Regions from separate parts of the Lysinibacillus sp. NPDC097231 genome, predicted to be linked through region 2. Evidence: riboswitches for the same ligand, from Rfam matches in the RefSeq annotation. Region 2 holds a riboswitch; each other region holds the start of a gene.
The links. Region 2 has a riboswitch for S-adenosylmethionine ahead of metK (methionine adenosyltransferase). Riboswitches for the same ligand answer to the same signal wherever they lie in the genome.
Positions count from the first base shown of each region.

Region 1: another riboswitch for S-adenosylmethionine. It lies ahead of ACIQXF_RS12900 (bifunctional homocysteine S-methyltransferase/methylenetetrahydrofolate reductase); the one in region 2 lies ahead of metK (methionine adenosyltransferase).
Region 3: another riboswitch for S-adenosylmethionine. It lies ahead of ACIQXF_RS22265 (O-acetylhomoserine aminocarboxypropyltransferase/cysteine synthase family protein); the one in region 2 lies ahead of metK (methionine adenosyltransferase).
Region 4: another riboswitch for S-adenosylmethionine. It lies ahead of ACIQXF_RS11575 (YezD family protein); the one in region 2 lies ahead of metK (methionine adenosyltransferase).

Region 1 is NZ_JBIWDH010000019.1:45,964-50,181, reverse strand. Features, by position in the region: gene metH (methionine synthase) at 1-19, opposite strand, end outside; gene ACIQXF_RS12900 (bifunctional homocysteine S-methyltransferase/methylenetetrahydrofolate reductase) at 12-1,859, opposite strand; SAM riboswitch class I at 1,950-2,049, opposite strand; gene hemG (protoporphyrinogen oxidase) at 2,175-3,563, opposite strand; gene ACIQXF_RS12890 (protoglobin domain-containing protein) at 3,937-4,218, opposite strand, start outside.
Region 2 is NZ_JBIWDH010000003.1:170,989-175,206, reverse strand. Features, by position in the region: gene pckA (phosphoenolpyruvate carboxykinase (ATP)) at 1-1,433, opposite strand, end outside; SAM riboswitch class I at 2,040-2,158, shown strand; gene metK (methionine adenosyltransferase) at 2,631-3,827, shown strand; gene ACIQXF_RS04070 (gamma carbonic anhydrase) at 4,012-4,218, opposite strand, start outside.
Region 3 is NZ_JBIWDH010000058.1:2,469-6,686, forward strand. Features, by position in the region: gene scpC (succinyl-CoA:acetate CoA-transferase ScpC) at 1-395, shown strand, start outside; gene ACIQXF_RS22255 (hypothetical protein) at 455-655, opposite strand; gene ACIQXF_RS22260 (glycerol-3-phosphate acyltransferase) at 811-1,443, opposite strand; SAM riboswitch class I at 1,736-1,849, shown strand; gene ACIQXF_RS22265 (O-acetylhomoserine aminocarboxypropyltransferase/cysteine synthase family protein) at 1,966-3,267, shown strand; gene ACIQXF_RS22270 (hypothetical protein) at 3,657-4,043, shown strand.
Region 4 is NZ_JBIWDH010000016.1:68,742-72,959, reverse strand. Features, by position in the region: gene ACIQXF_RS11585 (phosphopantothenoylcysteine decarboxylase domain-containing protein) at 1-180, shown strand, start outside; gene ACIQXF_RS11580 (DUF418 domain-containing protein) at 456-1,181, shown strand; SAM riboswitch class I at 1,444-1,540, shown strand; gene ACIQXF_RS11575 (YezD family protein) at 1,612-1,785, shown strand; gene ACIQXF_RS11570 (ECF transporter S component) at 1,974-2,561, shown strand; gene ACIQXF_RS11565 (acyl-CoA dehydrogenase family protein) at 2,579-3,721, shown strand; gene ACIQXF_RS11560 (ABC transporter ATP-binding protein) at 3,736-4,218, shown strand, end outside.

The DNA.
Region 1 (4,218 bases), on a different contig from region 2:
CTATCAAATGCTTAGCCATTTATACTTACCCCTTTTTTCTGTTCATCCAATTGCTCAATAAATTTCATTAACTCTAGTGTCATGTCATAGCGTAAAAACGGCGTAATGAGGTAAATACCATTGAAATATTCCGCTGCTACCTCTACTAGTTCCTTTGCAATTGCAATTCCTTCTTGTGTTGCGCGCTCCTTATCATCACCACAAGCGCTCATACGCGCTAACGCATCATCAGATAGTTTAATTCCTGGTACTTCATGATGTAAGAATTCCGCGCTTTTATAGCTCGTTACTGGCATAATGCCTATATAAATCGGTGCTTCTAAATGCTTAGTTGCCTCGTAAATCTCCACGATTTTTTCCTTTGTATAGACAGGCTGTGAAATAAAATAGTCTGCCCCATGCTCAATTTTCTTTTCTAATCGAGACACAGCACGATCTAATACACGTACATTCGGATTAAATGCAGCGGCTACAGAGAAATTCGCTTTTTTACGAAGTGGTTTCCCTGAAAACGATACACCTTCATTTAACTGTTTTATTAATTGGATTAGCTCCATTGAAGACACGTCATAAACGCTAGTCGCTCCTGGGAAGTCTCCTACCTTCGTTGGATCTCCAGTAACAGCTAAAATATCATGAATTCCCAGTGCATTTAATCCCATTAAATGTGATTGAAGACCAATTAAATTGCGATCTCGACATGTAATATGTGTTAACGGGCGAACTGCATGTGTTTCTTTCAATAGTGCCCCCATAGCAACATTACTGATTCTTGGCGATGCAAGCGAATTATCTGCCATCATGACTACATCTGCGCCTGCTTCATATAATTTTTTTGCACCTTCAATAAAACCTTCAATTTCTAAATGTCTTGGTGTATCTAGCTCCACTATAACTGAGCGTTCACGTTTTACTTTTACATGTAGTGGCTCGTAATTTGGTGGCTCTGCCTCACGAACAACTTCTATCTTTTCTGGCTTCGCATATTTTTCTTCTACTGGAGATAGCTCCTCTAAGTACTTTTTCACTGCGGCAATATGCTTTGGTGTCGTACCACAGCAACCACCAATTAAACGTACCCCTTGATTACGAAGTGCTATTGCTGCTCGGCCAAAATAATCCGCTTCTGACTCATAAACAACGCGACCATCTTCCAAATCAAGAAGAGATGCATTCGGATAGGCTGACATAAATGCCTTTTCAGGAAGCTCTACACCTTCAAATGCTTGAATCGTATGGTGTGGACCTAAACGACAATTAACACCTACGACATCAGCTCCTAGCGCTTCAAGTTCATGTAAAGCATTATTTAAACTCATGCCATTTTGCAAAATTCCTGGCTCGTGCATAGAAACTTGAGCAATGATCGGTAATGTCGTTTTAGCGCGTAGCATCGATATTGTTGCTGTCAGCTCTTCAAAATCATAATATGTTTCAAGTAAAAGTCCGTCCGGATTCCCTGCAAGTAAAACACTTGCTTGTTCTTCAGCAGCTGCTAAAATTTCTTCTAATGTTGCGTCACTCTTTCGAATACCACGGATTCCCCCAATAGTACCCAAGACAAATTGTCCGCCATCTGCGGCTGCTCGCTTTGCAATTGTCATAGCCGCTTCATTAAATTGTTGCACACGTGATTCCAATCCATAGCGAGCTAATTTTATGGCATTAGCTCCATAAGTGTTCGTTTGAATAATGTCGGCACCAGCAGCAATATATTCTCTATGAATCTTTTCAATTAATTCAGGTCTCTGAACATTCATTTCCTCATGACAGTACTCCAAGCCGTAGCCGTATAATACCGTACCAATTGCACCATCTGCTGTAAGAACATGCGTTTTCAACTTTTCAAGCAATCCCATAAAACTAGCCTCTCTTCCCTTATTTCTAAAATATAAAAAAGCCTTCTTTCACAAAAAAAGAAGGCTTTTACGTTACGTAATTGTTTTTCCTTCTCATCTTCGACACAATGGTCTTCTGGATTTAGCACCTGACAAAAAGTTGGTTGCTGAAGCTTCACAGGGCCAGTCCCTCAGCTTCTCTTGATAAGAATTTAGTATGAATTTTTTAAATAATTAAAAGAATCATATCGTTTACGAACGATTGAGTCAAGACTATTTCACTTAACAAAGGATATTTTATACGAAAAATATCAGATTTTGATTTAGATCAAACAATTATGATAGTTTTTCTGCTAGTTCCTCACCAATTTTTTTACCATTTTGAATACAAGCTCCGATGCCTACTCCAAAATAAGAGCATCCCGCTATTGATAGATTTGGATAGTTTTTCTCTAGCTCGTGCAATAAACCTTGTAATGCCTCACGATGAGCCAGGTCATATTTAGGCATTTGATCGATCCATTTTGTCACATTGACAGCACTTGGTTTTTCTTCAATCCCCAAGCTTTTTCTAACGTCTTCAAGGGCAACTGCTGCTAACTCTTCATCTGTCATCATACGTAATTCTTCGTACGCTGGGTTAATGCTCTTATAAAAAAGTCGCACAAGCAATTTTCCTTCTGCAGATGTATGCTTCCACTTGCGGCTTGTCCACGTCGCCGCATTACACGTAACATCAGAATTATGTGACACTATAAAGCCAGTTCCATCTACTGGCAATCTACTATCAGGTACATCAAATCCTAAATAGATCGTAATGGCAGATGCTGTATTGAACTGTTCAAAATAGCGACTCAATAAATCATCCTGTAATAAGCTTTGTACAGCTTCATTAGGAAGTGCCATCACAACATGATTTGCCTCAATCACCATACCGTTTGCTAATGTAACAATGTATTGATTGTCCTGTTTTTTAACATTCGTTGTAGCGACTCCTTTAATAATGTCTACATCCGTCAATGTTTCTTCAAGTCGTTCAATTAACGACGATAAACCATTTTTAAAGGAAATAAATTTCTTATTAGCAGCTTTCACAAATTGCTCACGGTTTGCATCAAAACCTTTAATAATACTGCCATAATCATTTTTGTAATCGATTAAATACGGTAAAGTGGAAGCAATCGAAAGCTGACTTAAATCCCCCGAATATACCCCTGCAAGTACTGGTGCGATTTGGTTTTGAACAAGCTCCTCACCTAAATAATAGGTTAAAAATTCGCCAATTGAACTTTCCTTTGTAAAGCCTTCATTAGGCATTGTTAAATCTTTTAATGCTGCTTTTTTCCCCTCTTGTGAAACAAGTGTGCTTTGCTCTAGAGATTGTAAGCTCATTGGAATACCGAACGTAGAGTCTGACGGGATAGCATGCAACTCATTATTTGTGTAAATATACGAAATACCAGTTTCGTTGTAAACAAGATTTTGTTCAAAATTAAGTTCCTCAACTAACTCCATTACACCTTTATGACGGGCTACAATAGAATCTGCTCCTGTCTCTAGGACGAAACCTTGCTCGTATGCCGAATGTAGCTTGCCACCTAAGTATGTATTTTTTTCGATAAGCACAAGCTTTACATTTAATTTCTTCTCCCGAACCTGACGTTGTAAATAATGCATTGTACACAATCCTGTAATTCCGCCACCTAATACAACAACTGTTTTCATATTATACCGCCCCTATTTTTTATTTCTCTTTCTTCAGTATAAACTTTTTTTATTGAAAATTACGCTAAACCCTTTACAAATTTAGCAAAAATGGAGCCATCCAACAATTTGGATAGCTCCATTTTTATAACCAAATATGATCTCGATTATAGAAAATCAACAATTAATGTATTTACGTGATTTCCTACAAATTGTATTATGCAACACGATCATCTTCAAAATGCTTGATTTCCCTTAGAGGCTTTATGTTAACTAATACGAACACTCACCCATCTATTCTAATTCTATCCACATATTAATAGTTAATATAGTGTTTTTTGTGCTTGAATGCGTGATGCTGCCATTAATGCATGACTTGAATTTTTACTGTTATTTAATTTAAATTTTGTGCAACATTAGCCAATTTTTCAGCAGAATTTGTTACTTCATCAAAGGCAAGACCTAACTCTTTGAGAATTTCTGCTATCGCTAGTATTTCTTTTTCCATACAATCATTTTGACCTTTAGCTTCTGTCATAGAGTCTAATATTTTGGTAAATTGTCCTTCCGTCTGCGCCATATTTTCCTCGCCAGATGTGACCTCTTCTTTAATATTACTAATCGAGCAAGCAAGTTTATCTGTTCGCTCATTCGTTTTTTGTAATAACATCGCTAC
Region 2 (4,218 bases):
ACACCTTCAACAGTTGTTGGAATGTGTAAACCAAATACTGAATCTTGAATTGTTTCAGCATCCTTTAATTTACCATCAATTGCAGCACGTACCATTGTACGAGTGTAAGAAAGCTTCATACGGCTACCAGTACCATATTCGCCGCCAGTCCAACCAGTGTTCACTAGGTATACTTGTGCACCGTGCTCGTCAATTTTTTGACCTAGCATTTCAGCATATACAGTTGCTGGCAGTGGAAGGAATGGAGAACCAAAGCAAGTAGAGAATACTGGTTCTGGCTCTGTTACACCACGTTCTGTACCAGCAAGTTTAGATGTGAACCCGCTTAGGAAGTGGTACATCGCTTGCTCTTTTGTTAATTTACTGATTGGAGGTAATACGCCAAATGCATCAGCTGTTAAGAAGATGATTGTTTTTGGGTGACCTGCAACAGATGGATCAACAATATTTTCGATGTATTGGATTGGATAAGCTACACGTGTATTTTCTGTTAATGAACCATCGTCATAGTCACAAACACGAGTTTCTGGATCAACAGCAACGTTTTCTAAAACAGAACCGAAGCGGATTGCGTTATAGATTTCTGGTTCTTTTTCAGCAGAAAGGTTAATTGTTTTTGCATAGCATCCACCCTCGATGTTGAATACACCATTATCAGACCAACCGTGTTCATCGTCACCGATAAGCTTACGGTCAGGGTCAGCTGATAAAGTAGTTTTACCAGTACCAGATAAGCCGAAGAATAATGCAACATCACCAGCTTCACCAACGTTTGCTGAGCAGTGCATTGAAAGAATACCTTGTTGTGGTAATAAGTAGTTCATAATACCGAAAATAGATTTTTTTATTTCACCAGCATATTCAGTACCACCAATTAGGATGATTTTCTTTTCAAGCGATACAATGATGAATGTTTCAGAAGCTGTACCATCAACAGCAGGGTCTGCTTTAAAGTTAGGAGCTGAGATAACTGTGAAGTCAGCAACATGAGAAGCTAACTCTTCTTCAGTTGGACGGATAAATAATTGATGAGCGAAAAGATTGTGCCAAGCGTATTCATTGATTACTTGGATGCTTAATTGTGAATCTTTGTCAGCACCAGCAAAGCCTTTGAATACGAATAACTCGTCACGTTCTTTTAAATATTTTACTACTTTAACATATAAGTTATCGAACACTTCAGAAGAAATTGGTTGGTTTACTTTTCCCCAGTCAATTTGATCTTTTGAGCCTTCTTCTTCTACCGTATATTTATCTTTAGGTGAACGACCAGTGTATTTGCCAGTTTCTGCACGAACTGCACCATCTACTGTTAACATAGCTTCACCACGAGATGTAGCTTTTTCAGCTAATTGTGGTACTGAAAGTTGAACATTAATGTTACCGCCGCTTAATAATTCCTTCAGTTCGTTTGCAATTTCTACTGAATTCATCGATTAAATACCATCCTTTTTTATAGTATTCCCTTGAGCTTGAGGGAGATTTTCTTAATTTCAAAAATAGTATAACACAATTGCTTAAATAATCTATACTAATTCAGAAATTATTTTTGAGATTTTATGACTTTTCAAGAAAACGACAAAAAGTAAATTCATTTGTTTTTAGACATTTTTACCCTATTTATAATCGAGTGATTACAGAATCACTTTCGCCACAGCTGAATTGTGTTTGGAAGCTTTTGGCCAATATGAGGTTCGCACAGGATGTGAAGTTTTTAGCCTGGGATTTTGTTATTAGTTGGAGCTTGTCACCAACTGGAAAGGGGCTTCAACCATATTCATCCACCACATGTAGAGATGGCAGTCTTCCGTAGCTGACGTTGCTCTTTCGCTACAAAACACTCGCTGGATGTAGATATAGGGTCACACATATGGTAACACATGATGTGAGGTATATAGTAGGGATTATTTTTCTTCAATTTACAGAAAAGACCAAGTGTAGTGCAATATGTTCAACGAACACTTTGATTCCCAACAAAATCAACATAAAATATTTGACAACGTTCAACCTTTTACGTAATATGAGATATTGAACGGATACTCTTATCCCGAGCTGGTGGAGGGTCAGGCCCTGTGAAACCCGGCAACCTGCATGAACTATTTCACGACATGCGTTGGTGCCAACCTGATGCAAGGGAACCCCCCTTGAACGATAAGAGTGAAAGGTTACGAAGTCATTATTCCTTTCCTCATGTTAAGTAAGCGTGAGAAAAGGATTTTTTTATTGTTAAAAACGAATCTAAAGGTAAGTATATGTAGTTCTTTCCTTATTATAATGACGGATCTTTCGAAAATCTCGTGTTAAAAGAGCAGCTGATCATTTGGCGAAAGTGAAACGACAGCAACAAGTGTTTTCTGTGCGAAAGCGTAGTGCAAACGTAGCGACAGCAACAAGTGTTTTCTGTGCGAAAGCGTAGTGCAAACGTAGCGACAGCAACAAGTGTTTTCTGTGCGAAAGCGTAGTGTAAACGTAGCGACAGCAACAAGTGTTTTCTGTGCGAAAGCGTAGTGTAAACGTAGCGACAGCAACAACAACGGCTCGAGAGTTCAATCCTTAGGAGCGGACTAGACATGGGTAATGAGTACCGTATTCGCAAATACTATTTGTAAGAGTAATAGGAGGAAAACCAAATGACAAACCGTCGACTCTTTACATCAGAGAGTGTAACAGAAGGACATCCAGACAAAATTTGTGACCAAATCTCGGATGCAATTTTAGATGCTATTTTAGCAGAAGATCCAAATGCACGTGTAGCGTGTGAAACAACAGTAACTACAGGCTTAGTTTTAGTAGCAGGAGAAATTACTACTTCTACTTATGTAGATATTAAAGGTATCGTTCGTGATACTGTAGCTGAAATCGGTTATACACGAGGAAAATATGGCTTTGATGCTGAAAACTTAGCAGTACTTGTTGCTATTGGCGAACAATCGCCTGATATTGCACAAGGTGTTGACCAAGCTTTAGAGGCGCGTGAAGGCTCTATGACAGACGCTGATATTGAAGCGATTGGCGCAGGGGACCAGGGCTTAATGTTTGGCTATGCATGTAACGAAACGCCTGAACTTATGCCATTACCAATTAGTTTAGCGCATAAATTGTCTCGTCGTTTAACTGAAGTACGTAAATCCGGTGAACTTGCATATTTACGTCCAGATGGCAAAACACAAGTAACGATTGAATATGATGAAAATAATGTACCTGTGCGCGTAGATACGATTGTTATTTCAACACAGCATGATGAAGAAGCGACACTTGAACAAATTCAAGCAGATTTAAAAGAATTTGTTATTGCACCAGTTGTTCCAAGTGAATTACTAGATGCTGATACTAAATATTTCATCAACCCAACTGGCCGTTTCGTAATCGGAGGTCCAAAAGGGGATGCTGGTCTAACTGGACGTAAAATCATCGTTGATACATACGGTGGCTATGCACGTCACGGTGGCGGTGCTTTCTCTGGGAAGGATGCAACTAAGGTAGACCGTTCAGCGGCGTATGCAGCACGCTATGTAGCGAAAAATATTGTGGCAGCAGGCTTAGCAGAACGAGTAGAAGTACAATTAGCTTATGCAATTGGTGTTGCTCAACCAGTATCTATTGCTGTTGATACATTTGGTACAGGAAAAGTTAAGGAAAGTGAAATTGTAGAATGGGTGCGTGAGCTATTTGATTTACGTCCTGCAGGGATTATTAAAATGCTTGACCTTCGTCGCCCAATTTATAAGCAAACTGCAGCATATGGTCACTTCGGTCGTACCGATTTAAATGTACCTTGGGAACAAACAGACAAAGCTGTTGCATTAAGAGAAAAAGCAGGATTATAAATTAGCTGCGAAGATACTGTTGTAGCTGTTAAATTATATTAAAGTAAATAATTCAGAAAGGGGCTGGGTGTTTCTAATAGCCCCTTTCGCTGTTTTTACCGAAAAAATAGCTCCTAATCTGTAGTTAGTCCGTTCTTACGGATGTCTGAGAAGACATGGGGCTTGCTTCAATTAATTGAAATAGCTATTTATCTTTTGTTTGAAGAGATTTATAGTATTGTCCTTTTTCAGCGTATTCACGTACGATACGTTCCATATCTTCTATATCTTCAGCATTTAATTCACGTACAACTTTTGCTGGACGACCTAACGCTAAGCTATTCGGGGGAATGACTTTGCCTGGAGGCACGAGACTACCAGCTCCAATAAATGCACCCTCTCCAATCTCTGC
Region 3 (4,218 bases), on a different contig from region 2:
GCACAAAAATGATGAATGGAATCGGCGGTTCTGGAGACTTTGCACGTAATGCACGTTTAGGTATTTTCGTCACAAAATCTTATGCAAAAGGCGGAAATATCTCTAGTATCGTTCCAATGGTATCGCATGTAGACCATACAGAGCATGATGTAGACGTAATCGTAACAGAGCAGGGCGTAGCAGACTTACGTGGACTTGCTCCAAAAGAACGGGTTGCGCTAATTATCGATAACTGTGCACATCCTGAATATCGTGAGCAATTATGGAAGTATTTTAACGAAGCTAATGAAGCAACAGGTGGACACCATACTCCACACGACCTTGAAAAAGCGCTTTCATGGCATGTGAATTACGCAAAAAGTGGTACCATGAAGGACCCTGCATTATCTAAATAAATAAAAGAATTAAAGCCTTGAAGGAGACAGTGTATTGGCCCCTTCAAGGCTTTTAATAGTTAATAACGTAATCCTAAAAGCATTCCGGAGAAATGATCAGGTAAGCCCGGAAAGTGACTAGGTATCCGAGGGAAATGATCCGCTATAGGTAAATCGTCGTTGTTATGTAAAAAAGTAATGACGATTAGTGAAGTGAAGGCTAAGCCAATCCAGAGTGGCTTCAAATTGCGTTTTGGTTTTACTTGTTCAGAAGTAGACATACTTTTCATCTTTTCTACTATAGACATGACTATTATTTTTTAGCATTGGCTAGAAAGTAATATGTCTATTTTTTTGTGAAAAACTAGTATGTGAAATACTCCCTATCTGTAGCGATAATAGGCAGCTTCGAGAAAATATGTGGTCTCATCGAATATTATTCCTTTTTCTTGAAAGCAGAAGTCACTTTAGGCTCCGTTCCTTTGATTAATCGTTTTATATTTTCGATATGCAAAAAGATAGCTATTCCAAAAAGAAGTAGAGCAATAATCGTTGGGCCGATTCCGGGAATCCATAAATATGTTGCTGTACAAAAAACAAGATAATATTCCAGAACACCGACAATTAAATAGTTTGTCGTAAAAGATAAAATGACGAATAAAATGAGTGCAAATAAGCCAATTTTCCAATCAACAGCGAGTAATATGCCTATAATTGAAGCAGTTCCTTTACCGCCATTAAAGTTCATATGAAAAGGGAAATTATGACCTAAAATGACACCAGCAGCTACGATATAGATAAAGAGCCAAATTTGAACTTCTGTTAATTGTATTGCATCTGCTAGATAGAAATGGGAACCGAGAATAGCTGCAACACCTTTACCAATATCGATAAGTGCAACTAATATTCCGTATTTCCATCCGAGGGAAAGTGTTGCGTTGGAGGCGCCTGCATTACCAAAGCCAGTTTTTTTTAAATCTACCCCAGATAAAAACTGAGCTACTTTAGAGCCGTGAATACAGCCAATTAAATAACCAACAAGAAGAAAAATAATAACGGCTTTTATCATAAAATCCTCCTTTCTAAAGTAAAAGAATCATCACCAAAAGTTAGAGATGAAATTTTTAAAATCTATGCAATTTAAGTTGATTGGAGTATAGACTGAACGCTCCAAGGAAAGCACTTAGTAGTAATGGAAATCGACCTACATTTTGGTGAAAACCAATAAATAATATAATAGTCTATGCATTCATATTACGTAAAAAGGCAGACAGAAGTTTCGGAAAAATAAAATTTTAGTGTTGACAGAAAAAAAGTCTATGTTTATACTGTGTAACAACGATGGAAATTGAATCTCATAACTCTTATCAAGAGCGGCGGAGGGATAGGCCCTATGATGCCCGGCAACCAGTAAGTGACGAACTTGCTAAGGTGCTAATTCCTACAGATTCTTACTTGGATCTGGCAGATAAGGGGAGGAAAACTTGCAACCGCAACCCTCTTCTTACTGAAGAGGGTTTTTGTTTTCTACTAAAAAAATCCTCCTCATCTCCGGTACCATCGTAAAAAAACAACCATTTGGAGGTATACAATGACAAATTTTAAACCAGAAACATTACTGTTACATGGTGGCCAAGAGCCAGACCCAGTAACAGGTTCTCGCACAGTACCCGTGTATCGCTCAACGGCTTTCGTATTTAAAGACACAGCTCATGCGCAACGTCTTTTTGCCCTAGAGGAAGCTGGCAATATTTACACACGCATTACAAACCCAACAGTAGATGTTTTTGAAAAACGCGTCGCTTTATTAGAAGGCGGTACAGCAGCAGTAGCACTTTCTTCTGGTGCAGCAGCTATCGCATTTTCAATTTTAAATCTTGCAGGGACAGGGGATGAAATTGTTGCAGCTAGCTCTTTATACGGAGGTACTTATAACTTATTCGCCAACACACTACCAAACTACGGTATTAAAACGATTTTTGTAGATGAAACAAATCCAGAAAATTTCCGATCAGCTATTACTGATAAAACAAAAGCGGTGTTCGCTGAAATTTACGGTAATCCAAGTTTAAAGGTACTAGACATTGAAGCAGTAGCGAATATTGCACATGAAAACGGCTTACCATTAATTATTGATAGCACATTTGCCTCACCGTATGGCTCTACACCAATTGACTTCGGTGCAGATATTGTCGTTCACTCCGCTACAAAATGGATAGGCGGCCATGGTACAACTTTAGGTGGGGTTGTAGTAGACGCAGGAAAGTTTGATTGGACTCGTGGACGTTTCCCAGGCTTTACTGAGCCAGATCCTTCTTATCACGGTTTACGATATGGTATTGACACAGCAGCGGCTGCATTTGCTACAAAACTGCGTGTACAATTACTACGCGACTTTGGACCAACATTAAGTGCTGATGCTGCATTTAATTTATTACAAGGTTTAGAAACGCTTCATTTGCGTATCCCTAAACATAACGAAAATGCTTTAGCGGTAGCTGAATATTTAAGAAACCACCCATCTGTGGAGTATGTAAATTATAATGGCTTAGAAGATTTTGCTACGCATGATTTAGCTAAAAAATATTTAAGAAATGGCTTCGGTTCAGTGCTTACATTTGGCATTAAAGGTGGACGTGAAGCAGGGCGTAAATTAATCGATAGTGTGAAACTATTCTCACACGTAGCCAATGTAGGTGATGCCAAATCATTAATTATTCATCCTGCATCTACTACACATCAGCAACTATCAGCTGAAGAGTTAATCCAAACTGGTGTAACTGAGTCGCTCATTCGCTTATCAATCGGTTTAGAGGCAGTAGAGGATATTATTGCAGATTTAGAACAAGCTATTGAACAAGTTACAGCTTCACAACAAAAAGTAGAAGCTTAAAAACAATTACATGGACAAATGTCGTAGCGTTTACGTATTTTCTCATTCGAAAGGGCCTCATTTGGTAATGCGTAAAACGTTGCTGCATCAACCGCTTATCCCATTTGATAAGTTAGAAGAAGTATTCTATTTATAATACCTAGTAATTTTATAAGTATTATTGACTTATTTAAATCCTTGTTATATACTAGGAAATAAGTTAAATATTCGAAAGGCTACCAACCTAGAAATAGTTAAAAGCAACAATTTCGATTGATTTGACCCTTTAATCAATTACAAACCAATTTGTTTTCATAAGTGCTCCCCCACTTTTGAATATATTAAAAAGAGTAGCTGCAAGCCAGCAGCTACCCTTTTTCAAAAAAGCTGATGATAAAGGAGAGTTTTAAATGGGAAATGTTTATAATGCACAAAATATTGCATCTTATCTTATTTATGAGCTAAATGAAGGTCATGTCTTTGTGAACAACATGTCCATTCAAAACATACTCGCGTCAGTTGAACGTAAATGGCAACAGATCTTTGGGCATTCTGCTTATAAGGAAAAAGTTTATGCCAAAGAGGAAGGCTATACAGTAAAAGAAGTTTTCGAAGCATATGAAGGTTATGGAGCAAGTCATATTCCTCTACCTGCGACAGAGTATTATTTAAAATACGGCACATTCCAATTAGTTGAACGTACGTATGCAATACCAGATTTACAGCTAGAAGAAATAAGGCTTATACAACAGGCTATAACGCAATATTGCTATCAATTGCTAACTAACGCTAGTTAATCGTCCCTCAAATATTTGAGCTCATTCTCTGCTGCTACAGAGAATGAGCTTTTTCATTAATGGGGGAGAAGTAGATTAGCATGCCTTAAAATTTTTAATTACTATGTTTCAAAAGAACAATTTTTATGGATGTTTTAACATACATATATAATAGAAGAAAGACATTCATTTTTTT
Region 4 (4,218 bases), on a different contig from region 2:
GCACGTGCACGCTTGCGTATGGACTCTGCAAATGCACAGTTTATGGTAGCGAATAGCTCGCAGTCCTTATATGGTGAAGACGAACCACATTGGATTGTACCAGCTGAAGGACAACCCATTAAGGTGATGGGCAAAGAACAAACGGCCAAAGCATTAATGGAATGCTTACAAAAACATTAAATCTCTCTTATACGAGTGCGATGTCTATCAACGATGAAGAAAATCATTCAATTTATGCATGCAAAAAAACTGTGCAGACGGAAAGTGCGTCTACACAGTTTTTTTACATGGATATCAGGTATTTAAGAAAAATTCAAAAAGTTGTTTAATATTACTTTTAAATAAGACAATCATCGAACCGTAAAACGAATATTGTAGGCATTCTTTTATTTTTGCTGTGTGTTAAGGGTAAGGTAACTAATGATGCCCATTTTGAATGACCTGTACCTTAGCTAATGGATGAAGTTTTTTTAAATTGGTATGAAAATCCATTAACAAGTGTGCTGTTAATGATCACGCAAACACTTCAAGTAATCTTCAACTATATGGCAGGTTGGGATCCACAACATTTCTTTTTAGAATATCTTGATTTTTGGACAGTAGAAGGCTTTTTGAGAAACTTGTTCTTCAACGGCTATCACCCTGTATTGCCGTGGATTTGTTTCTTTTTCATCGGCCTAATTTTAGGACGGTTAGATTTAACCAATGATACCGTAAGAAAAAGATTGTTGGTCGCTGGTCTTTCTATAACGGTTTTAACTGAATTCATGTCTAAAGTACTGATGAATGTAACAACCAAGTCAGTTCTAGATGCAGATAGCGCGTGGTTCCTTTTTGAAACGGGTCCAATTCCCCCTAATATTTTCTACATCGTTTCAAATACCGCAACGGCACTGATTGTTATTGTAGGCTCCATATATATTGCCGAAAAATTTGCCGAACATGGGCTTGTACGTGCCATTATAAATACAGGTCAATTGACATTGACGCATTATGTAAGCCATGTCTTTATTGGTATTGGCATTTTAATAGTGTTTGACAGACTCGACAATCAAACATTAGCTTTTTCACTGCTATACGCATGTCTTTTTTTCATCGGCAGTATGCTATTCTCTGTGCGCTGGAGACGAAAATATCGTAGAGGCCCCATTGAGCTTATGATGCGAAAAATATCAAAGTAGAAAAGGTGACTGCGTTTAATCGGTGATTGACGCGATACTATCAGCGATTTTTAGTAGAACAAGTAACTGCATTTTCATTCACATGCAACAATGACAGTTGTACATCACACAAAATAGAATAGGCTTTCTTCATAAGTTTCGAGCACCTTTTACTGACAAAATGCACCATTTCGCTTAATTTCATAGTATTCGTCTAGGTTTTCTAATATTTATGTTGACAATAGGTTTTCAGAATTATAGAATTATTTCCAAGAAACGTAATGCCTTATCAAGAGAGGTGAAGGGACTTCGCCCAATAAAGCCTCGGCTACTGATGTGAATCGGTGCCAAACTCAGCAGAGTTTACTGACAGATAAGCGGGTCCATCGAATCATCATGATGCGTTGACCTCTTTTGTACAAAAAAGTATGAAAAAGAAGGGGTGTATCGAATGTCTCAAACAGCAAAGATTGATGACAAGAAATTAGAAGTGATTGCCAATGCTATTCAAAATCTACAATTTGGCGAGGTGCAAATCACCATTCAAGATGGTGTTATTGTGCAAATTAATCGACTTGAAAAGCAAAGATTTCCACAAAAAAAACGAATAATCGCAGCTGACTAGAAATCTGGAGGCCACATCATAAGCAGGAATCTTTCCTTCGCTTATATGTGGTCTTTTTTTGATCCCGCATGAACGGTCAGGCATTGAACTGATCGTAAAAGCCCGATTGGTTCAACGTTGGATCCTTAGGTATGATGAATACCCATTTGATTGAAGTTTTTTCTTAATTAGCAGCGATTTAAAAAGGAGTGAACAGTTTGAGATTAAGGTATTTCATAAATATTGGTGTACTGAGTAGTATATCAATTGTGCTGATGTTATTTAATTTTCCGTTACCACCGTTCCCTAGTTTCTTACAGGTAGATTTTAGTGATGTGCCAGCCTTATTAGCAGCAATGACGATGGGACCAGTTGCAGGAATTTTAGTGGAGCTATTAAAAAATATATTGGATTGGTTATTGTCAGGAAGCATGACTGGTGTACCGGTAGGCCATTTGGCCAACTTTACAACAGGTGTGTTATTCATCATCCCGGTGTATTTCTTCTATTCAAAAATACAAAGTGGGAAGGGGCTTATCATTGGATTGCTTGCAGGTACAGTTTCGATGGCAGTTGGTATGAGCCTTCTGAATTATGTGCTTTTCCTACCGATGTACACCTTGTTTTTAGGAATGGAACCTGTGAAGGGGGATGCTTTAAAAGATATGATTGTTTTAGGGATTTTACCATTCAATCTAGTGAAAGGTGTCATTGTCATGATTGTAACAATGATAGTATTCCGAAATATTCGAGCTTGGATGGCCCAGCAACGTTTGAAATATAATCGTACATATTAAAAACAGGAGGAATAATAATGACGACAAAAACAGTTAAAAAGATTGAAGAAATCGCAACTTCGCTTGCAGAGAAATTTAAGGAAACAGCCATCACGCGAGATCAAACAGGGGGGAATGCTAAAAATGAGCGAGATTTAATACGAGAAAGTGGACTTTTAAAGCTTTTAATTCCGACTGAATATGGTGGTTTAGGAGGTAATTGGCTTGAGGTCCTACAGGTTGTGCGTATTTTTGCTAGAGTAGATAGCTCGCTAGCACATGTTTTTGGTTATCATTTTGTCAATTTAACGACGCCACATTTATGTGGGAGTGAAGAACAAAAAGTGCGTTATTATACGGAAACCGTACAACGAAATTTATTTTGGGGTAATGCCTTTAACCCAATTGATATTAAGTTAACGGCAACGAAGCAGGATAATCATTACATTTTTGAAGGTAAGAAAACATTCTGCTCAGGTAGTGTAGATTCGGATTATTTATTAGTATCAGCGCTGTTAGAAGGGCGGGAAGAGCCATTGTTGGCTATAATACCTACTAAACGAATAGGTATAGAAGTGAAAGAGGATTGGGATAATTTTGGTCAACGTCAGACAGATAGTGGGACAGTCGAATTTCATGCGGTACGTGTGGAACTTAATGAAGTACTGGAGAATGGCTTTAATCGCAATGAGTTTTCTCGCCTTCGTTTAAATATTTCAAGCTTTATCTTAAATCATCTGTATTTAGGTATTGTAGAAGGCGCATTTGAAGCAGCAAGAAATTACACACAAACTGAAACGAGAGCGCGTTCACCGCTCTACACTTCAGCAACAGAGGATCCAATTATTCAAAAACATTTTGGTGAATTTTTTGCTCAAGTAGAGGCGGCCAAATTAGTGGTGGAACGCTCAGATGAATTGTTCCAAAAGCTTTGGCTAAAAGGAAGTAACATTACGCTAGCAGAACGTGAAGCGTTAGACGATGTCACGAATGTTGCGAAAATTGTGACGACAAGAATAGGGTTAGATGTTACCTCTCGTATGTTCGAGGTGATGGAAAGTCGTGCTACAGCAAATCGTTACGGCTTTGATCGCTACTGGCGTAATTTACGGACGATGACGCTACATGTGCCAGTAGATACGACTATACAAGAATTAGGAAGACGTGTCTTACAACGTTAAAAGGGGTGAATATCATGGTGCTATTAGAGCGTGAAGAGGAGCATAACAATAATGACTTGGAGGAGGCGATTAAGGTACTTGCGCCAACAACAAAAAATAAAATAGAGGCGAAAAACATTCATTTCGATTATCAAGATGTCTGCATTTTAAACGACATTTCGATAAATGTGCAGGAAGGTGAATTTCTCGTTCTAATGGGCCCGAGTGGTTGTGGAAAAAGTACCTTTCTTCGTTTGCTTGCAGGACTCGAGCAACCAAACGCTGGAGATATTACGATTGATGATGTGTCGCTACAAATACAGGCGCCAGATTGCGGCGTAGTATTTCAAGATTATTCATTGTTTCCTTGGTTAACGGCACGCAGCAATATCGTGCTTGCATTAAAACAAAAGCTTGGGAAAACGAAAAAGAAACAAGCATTACAACAGCTTGCAGAAGATTATTTGAAGCTTGTCAATCTAGGCCATGCCATTACAAAATATCCTGGTCAAATGTCT